2 regions of the Paenibacillus sp. TAB_01 genome follow, and region 1 is predicted to be linked to the other one. Evidence: a T-box and tRNA genes for the amino acid it is inferred to sense, from the RefSeq annotation. Region 1 holds a T-box; the other holds one or more tRNA genes.

The links. The T-box of region 1 lies ahead of leuS (leucine--tRNA ligase). A T-box ahead of a tRNA ligase gene usually reads a tRNA of that ligase, here a tRNA-Leu.
Region 2: it has a tRNA-Leu gene. The T-box ahead of leuS (leucine--tRNA ligase) is inferred to sense a tRNA for this amino acid. The anticodon was not compared.

Annotation. Positions count from the first base shown of each region.
Region 1 is NZ_JBIFNP010000001.1:1,862,882-1,866,292, forward strand. Features, by position in the region: partial or broken gene ACHHV8_RS08830 (CvfB family protein) at 1-285, shown strand, start outside; gene ACHHV8_RS08835 (class I SAM-dependent DNA methyltransferase) at 393-1,178, shown strand; T-box leader at 1,467-1,731, shown strand; gene leuS (leucine--tRNA ligase) at 1,796-3,411, shown strand, end outside.
Region 2 is NZ_JBIFNP010000001.1:62,711-66,121, reverse strand. Features, by position in the region: gene ACHHV8_RS00395 (DHA2 family efflux MFS transporter permease subunit) at 1-280, shown strand, start outside; gene ACHHV8_RS00390 (MATE family efflux transporter) at 435-1,778, opposite strand; tRNA gene ACHHV8_RS00385 (tRNA-Leu) at 1,949-2,031, opposite strand; tRNA gene ACHHV8_RS00380 (tRNA-Glu) at 2,070-2,144, opposite strand; gene ACHHV8_RS00375 (CorA family divalent cation transporter) at 2,316-2,720, shown strand; gene ACHHV8_RS00370 (magnesium transporter CorA family protein) at 2,617-3,252, shown strand.

The sequences.
Region 1 (3,411 bases):
TTTATCCGTGAGGACGGCAATGCCAACTGTACGATGAAAGCGGCTAAGGAAGTCGGACGGGACGAGGATGCCGAGCAGCTGCTGGCCTTCCTGAAGGAACGGCCGAACGGGGCGATGCCTTACTCGGACGAAACGCCGCCGGATGTCATTATGCAGCGATTCAAAATAAGCAAGTCCGCTTTCAAACGGGCGATCGGCAAGCTGATGCGCGAAGGTCTGGTCTACCAGCAGGGAAGCTGGACCCATCTGAAGCCGGAAGCGCAGCAGGAGCCGCAGAGCGAATAAAGATAAATAACGAACCGGCAGCGATCTGCCGAGGCATTCCTTGGCCTGTTGAGCGGGAACGGGAGCCTCGGGGCCTGCCGGTTTTTCAATGAGAGGGGATTTCCCAAGTGGCATACGCCGAGTTCGCCTATCTGTACGATAGGCTGATGGAAGAAATGCCGTACCCGGAATGGCTCGATTTCTTAAGCCAATGCTGGAGCAAATACGGCAAACCGCGGACTCTCGCAGATCTGGGCTGCGGAACTGGGAGCTTGTCTATCCCGTTGGCGCGGCAGGGAATCGAGGTGTACGGCATCGATCTGTCTGACGATATGCTTGCCGTCGCCCAGCAAAAAGGGGCGGAAGCGGAACGGCACCAGCCGTTTCCGGCAGGAGGCTCGGTCGCCTGGCTGCAGCAGGATATGCGCGAATGGAGCCTGCACCGTCAGGTCGATGCGGTCATTTCCTTGTGCGACTGCCTCAACTATCTGCTGGAGGAGGAAGAGGTCGCCCAAACATTTCAGCAGGTATTCGCCGGATTGAATCCCGGAGGTTTATTTGTGTTCGATGTGCACACGCCGTATCAGCTGGAGGCCTACGCGGAGGCGCAGCCGTTCTTTTTGAATGAGGATGACGTTGCCTATATTTGGACAAGCGAGCTGGACGCGGAGCGCTGTGAAATTGAGCATGCCTTGACGATCTTTGTAAGCGATATGGAAAGAGGCAGTTCAAATACTGGGAGCGAGCGGTTCCGCCGGGTGGACGAGCTGCACGTGCAGAGAGCCTACCCTATGGCATGGCTGAAACGGCAGCTGCAGCAAACGGGCTTCAGCGAAGTGGAGATGTACGGCGATTTTGCGTGGAAGTCGGTGACGAAGACGACGCAGCGGGCTTTTTTTGTGGCGCGTAAATAAGGTTTAATGGAGAGCTTGCGCAGTCTTTATTGCGGGGTTCAACTGCCGGAACGGTCATTTTAATAGCTCAAGAACCAGGCGGACGACGCCGAAAATAATGCCCCACAGGGGCAGCGATAAAAGGACTCCGTTAACAAGTCCGGTCATTAGAAAGCACCTCGGTTTCATGGATACGGCATGCGCTGCTTTTATAAGCCTATCTTTTCCAGCTTATGCCGTTTCTAATCAGATGTGAGAGACGGCGCACTTGACATGATTGGCGATTTTTACATATAATCGCTGTATATCCTTACAGCTGTGAAAAGAAGTAGTAGCTTGTATCATTTCTCAGAGAGCCGGAGATTTCGGTGGGAGCCGGTAAATGACCAGAGTGAACTCGTCTTGGAGCCAGAAGGGAGAAGCTTGGCCTTGTCGTAATACGGGAATCCGATTCGGCAGCCGCCAGCCTAATCCTGATCGTCGCCCCCGCGTTAAGGGGAAGAGTGAACACGGGCAAAGCATGCCCGCTGTTAACTAGGGTGGTACCACGGGAATTCTGCCTCTCGTCCCTAGCGTTGCGCTAGCGATGAGGGGCTTTTTTGGTAGTTTGGAACGCATGTTGAAGGAGGAGCAAGGAAATGACGCAGGAAACGAAAGAACAACAAGGCTATAACCCGCTGGTTATAGAACCGAAATGGCAGGAGTATTGGGATAAGAATAAGACGTTCAAGGTGCTTGACGATGACAGTAAGCCGAAGTTTTACGCGCTGGATATGTTCCCTTATCCGTCCGGAGCAGGCTTGCATGTAGGTCATCCGGAAGGCTATACGGCGACAGATATCGTATCCCGCTTCAAGCGGATGCGCGGTTATAATGTGCTTCATCCGATGGGCTGGGACGCTTTCGGTCTGCCGGCCGAGCAGCATGCTCTCGATACAGGGAAGCATCCGCGCGATATTACATTTAAGAACATCGATAACTTCCGCCGCCAAATCAAATCGCTGGGCTTTTCCTATGATTGGGACCGGGAAATCAGCACGACGGATCCGGAGTACTATAAATGGACGCAGTGGATCTTTATCCAGCTGTACAACAAAGGGCTGGCGTATGTAGACGAGGTGCCGGTCAACTGGTGTCCTGCGCTTGGCACCGTGCTTTCCAATGAAGAGGTCATCGACGGCCTGAGCGAACGCGGAAACCATCCGGTCATCCGCAAGCCGATGCGCCAATGGGTATTGAAAATTACGGAATATGCGGAGCGTCTGCTGGAGGATCTGGAAGAGCTGGATTGGTCCGAGTCGATCAAAGACATGCAGCGCAACTGGATCGGCAAGTCGACGGGGGCAGAGGTCGAATTCGCGATCGACGGTCATGAAGGCCAAGCTCTGAAGGTATTCACGACCCGTCCGGATACGCTGTTCGGTGCAACGTACTGCGTCATGGCGCCTGAGCATGAGCTCGTATCCGCCATTACGACACCGGAGCAGGAAGCGGCTGTGAAGGAATACCAGGACAAAGCGGCTCGCAAAAGCGATCTCGAGCGTACCGATCTGGCGAAGGATAAAACCGGGGTGTTCACAGGCGCTTATGCGGTGAATCCGGTAAACGGCAGCAAGGTGCCGGTCTGGATCGCAGATTATGTCCTGGGAGGCTACGGTACGGGAGCCATTATGGCGGTGCCGGGGCATGACCAGCGCGACTGGGAGTTTGCCAAGCAGTTCGATCTGCCGATTATTGAGGTTGTCCAAGGCGGAGATGTTGCGAAAGAGGCCTACGCGGGCGACGGCAAGCATGTAAACTCCGACTTCTTGAACGGCTTGAACAACGAGCAGGCGATTGCCGCAATGATCGAGAGTCTTGAAGCCGGAGGCAAAGGCCGCGGCAAAGTAACGTACCGCCTGCGCGATTGGCTGTTCAGCCGTCAGCGCTATTGGGGCGAGCCGATCCCGATTCTGCACCTGGAAGACGGGACGATGAAAACCGTACCGGTCGATCAGCTGCCGCTGCTGCTGCCGGACGTGGATCATATCGCGCCTTCCGGAACCGGCGAATCGCCGCTTGCCAATGTGACGGAGTGGGTGAACACAGTCGATCCGGAAACCGGGATGAAAGCGCGCCGCGAGACGAATACGATGCCGCAGTGGGCGGGAAGCTGCTGGTATTACCTGCGCTTTATCGATCCGAAGAACGATAAAGAATTGTGCTCCCCGGAGCTGCAGCGCAAATGGCTGCCGGTCGATTTGTACATCGGAGG
Region 2 (3,411 bases), 1.8 Mb from region 1:
TTTGGACAACTACTCCAGTACGCTGACCACCAGCGATACCGTACTTCTCGACAACATTAACCAGTACGGGCAGCAGTTGGCGGCCGCTTCCGGCGTTCCCGCCCAATCGGGCATGTCGCTGGCGGTTCAGTCTCTGTACGGTCAAGCAGTAACACATTCAACCATTAACGGCATTAACGATGCGTTCATTGTCGCTACGATCATCACCTTGGCCGGCCTGTTCTTCTCGCTGTTCTTGCGCCGGGCGCCGCATGCGGCGAAGCCGAGACTGCAGGAATAGCCCAAAAAAAAGAGCCTTTGCCCCACAGCATGCTCCAGCCCCCGAGGGGTTCAAGCTCTGTGAATAAGCAAAGGCTCTATTTCATTTTGCAATAAACGGGGTTCGATCGACCGCCACAGTGTGCGCTTAAGAGTCAAGCGCGTTGAAACAAACGTTAGCTAGCGCCTTCTCCGGCAGCCACCTTGCCGCCGACCTTCTTCAGCATTTTGGCTTCCTTCCAATTGCCGAACCGGTAATACAGCACATTCAACGTGACTGCAATCAGGAAGCTTGCCGGAAAGCTCCACCAAATCGCATCGAAGCCGTACGTATGCCCCAAATAAATAGCCAGCGGATTGCGGACCACCAGCAATGCGATAAAAGATACCACCAGCGGCACAATGACCGCACCGGAGGAGCGGACCACACCCGCTACTACGTTAAAAATGCCGAACAAAATGAACGACCACAGGGTGACCCGATTGATATGAATGCCGATCTCGATGGCATTGCCCCCTGCAGGCAGGAACAGCCCTACCGCTTGGCGTTCAAACAGATGAATGACGATGACCAGCACGCCCGTTAACAAAATATTGAATCCGACGCCGATCCACGTAATTCGATGCACCCGTCCCCATAGTCCCGCTCCGATATTTTGCGCGGCCATCGAGGTGACGGCGCCGCCGATCGCCATGGCAGGCATTTGCACGTAGCTGGAGATCTGAGTGGCTACACCGAACGCAGCGGACGATTCCGAGCCGTACGAATTAACCAGATGAATCAGGAACAGGTTGCTCAGCGATACGACGATCATATTCAGGCCCATAGGCAAGCCTTTTTGAATAAGGGCCCGAATGATGGACAAGTCGAGTCGCAGCATGTGAAGATCGTTACGCGTGATGCGGAGAAAATATTGCTTGCGGTACAAATAAACGAGCAGCAGCACGAAGCTGATCAGCTGGGCGATAAACGTGGCTACCGCCGATCCCGCAATCCCCATCCGCGGAAACGGCCCCATGCCTTGAATCAGCAGCGGGTTCAGCAGCACATCCATCGCAGCGGACAGCAGCAGGAAGTAAAACGGTGTCTTGGCATCTCCGGAGCCCCGAAGTACAGCCATAATCAGATTGAAGCCGAACATAAACGGAATGCCCGCAAACATGATGCGTGTATACGTAACCGCAAGCGCCATCGCATCCTGCGGCGTATTCATCCACTGGAGGATAAGAGGAGAGAAGAGAACCCCGATACAGGCTACGACCAGTGCGAGCAGCGCAAAAAACACCGTGCTTGTACCCACGACCCGCTTCGCTTCATCCACTCGCTTGGCTCCCAGGTTCTGTCCAATCAAAATGACGGCGGCCATAGCAATGCCGAAAATGGCGCTGATTAACAGGAACATAATAATATTGGCGTTCGAGGTTGCGGCAAGCGCCTGCTCACCTAAAAAATTGCCTACCCAGATGGAATTGATCGATCCGTTCAGCGACTGCAGTACATTCCCCAGCAGGATCGGCAAGGAAAAGTAAAATAAAGTCTTGGCAATGGCGACCTTCCGTTAGCAGCGGACGGCCGGGCTTTTTCTCCGATGCGTTCATGCTCACACTCCTTCATAATGGGTTCATCCAAAAATAGCTGTATAAAAACAAAAAAAACCTCAAACTAAGGTCTTTGTAGAAAGGTGTATAATGCGGTTGAGAGGACTCGAACCTCCACGAGCGTACGCCCACCACCCCCTCAAGATGGCGTGTCTGCCATTCCACCACAACCGCGCATTGAGATACTGCAATAAAACGAGGGATATGAAATTTGGTGACCCGTAGGGGATTCGAACCCCTGTTACCTCCGTGAAAGGGAGGTGTCTTAACCCCTTGACCAACGGGCCTCGTCATCGTGCATTTTCTTGCTACTTTTTAGCGACAAGAGTTATTATATCTGATACTTTGGCGATTGACAAGCTTTTTTTATTCTTTTTTCTGCATTGTATTTTCACCGATCGGATGTGATAAGCTGAGTTCATTATACATGCCAATTTGCTGCGAGGTGTGCCTTAAAAATGCTGATTCATAACCTGCAAACCGGTGAAGTCACGAAGCTGGAGACGACACGCCAGCCGTCGGAGCATGAAATAGCCTGGGTTCATCTGTTGAACCCTGACGCTGCGGAGGTGCAGCATGTTGTCGGGGATTTGTTTCACTGTCATCCCCTTGTAGTCGAGGACTGCACGAAGCTCAATCAGCGCCCCAAGCTCGACCACTACAAGGATCATATTTATATCAGCTTTTATGCGGTGGCCGGTCAAGCTATGGCTCCCCATGAAATAGGTATCATTGTCGGTTCCGAACTTTGTCATTACCGTGTGCAAAAAACCGCTGACGCTTATCGAGGATCTAAGGCAGGAGCTGTCGACCGTCGAAGGCCGCATGGCGCATCCCGGCCTCATTCTGCATCGGCTGCTTGACCGCTGCGTGAACCAATATACCGAATTTACGGATAAGCTGGAGGAGCGCGTGGATAAAATGGAGCAAAGCATCTACCGCAACCCGTACATCCATGTGTCCCGTGAAATTTTTCAGCTCAAGCGGTCCATACATTCGCTGCGCCGTATTATTGTAGAAGAAAAAACGATCATCGGCACCATCAGCCACCAAAGCTTTCCTTATACCCGCAATGAATTCGATGTCTACTTCATTGATATTTATGATCATATTTCCCGGGTTGTGGATTCGCTCGACATGTACCGTGAATCGCTCACCGGCCTGCTGGAGCTGCAGATGGGGATGAAATCGGACCGGATGAACATGATCATGAAGACGCTGACGATCATCAGCTGCATTTTCCTGCCGCTTACCTTTATTGTCGGATTGTACGGGATGAACTTCAAGTACATGCCTGAGCTGAGCTGGACGTACGGTTACCTGTATGTATGGATCGTCCTGATCGTAGTGGGCATCGGGATGTGGCTTATTTTTAAATGGAAAAAGTGGATCTAGCCGCCGGCCGCTGGGCCGGGATCGGCTGCTAAAATAACCCCACAAAGTGGGGCGAGCTTGTCGAGAAACCCTGAACTTGTGTGATACTCCGGTGGGGTATCCTCCTCCAGCCGCTGTTGAAACCCGTGAATTGGATTAGATTTAAAGGTATTTTCACGG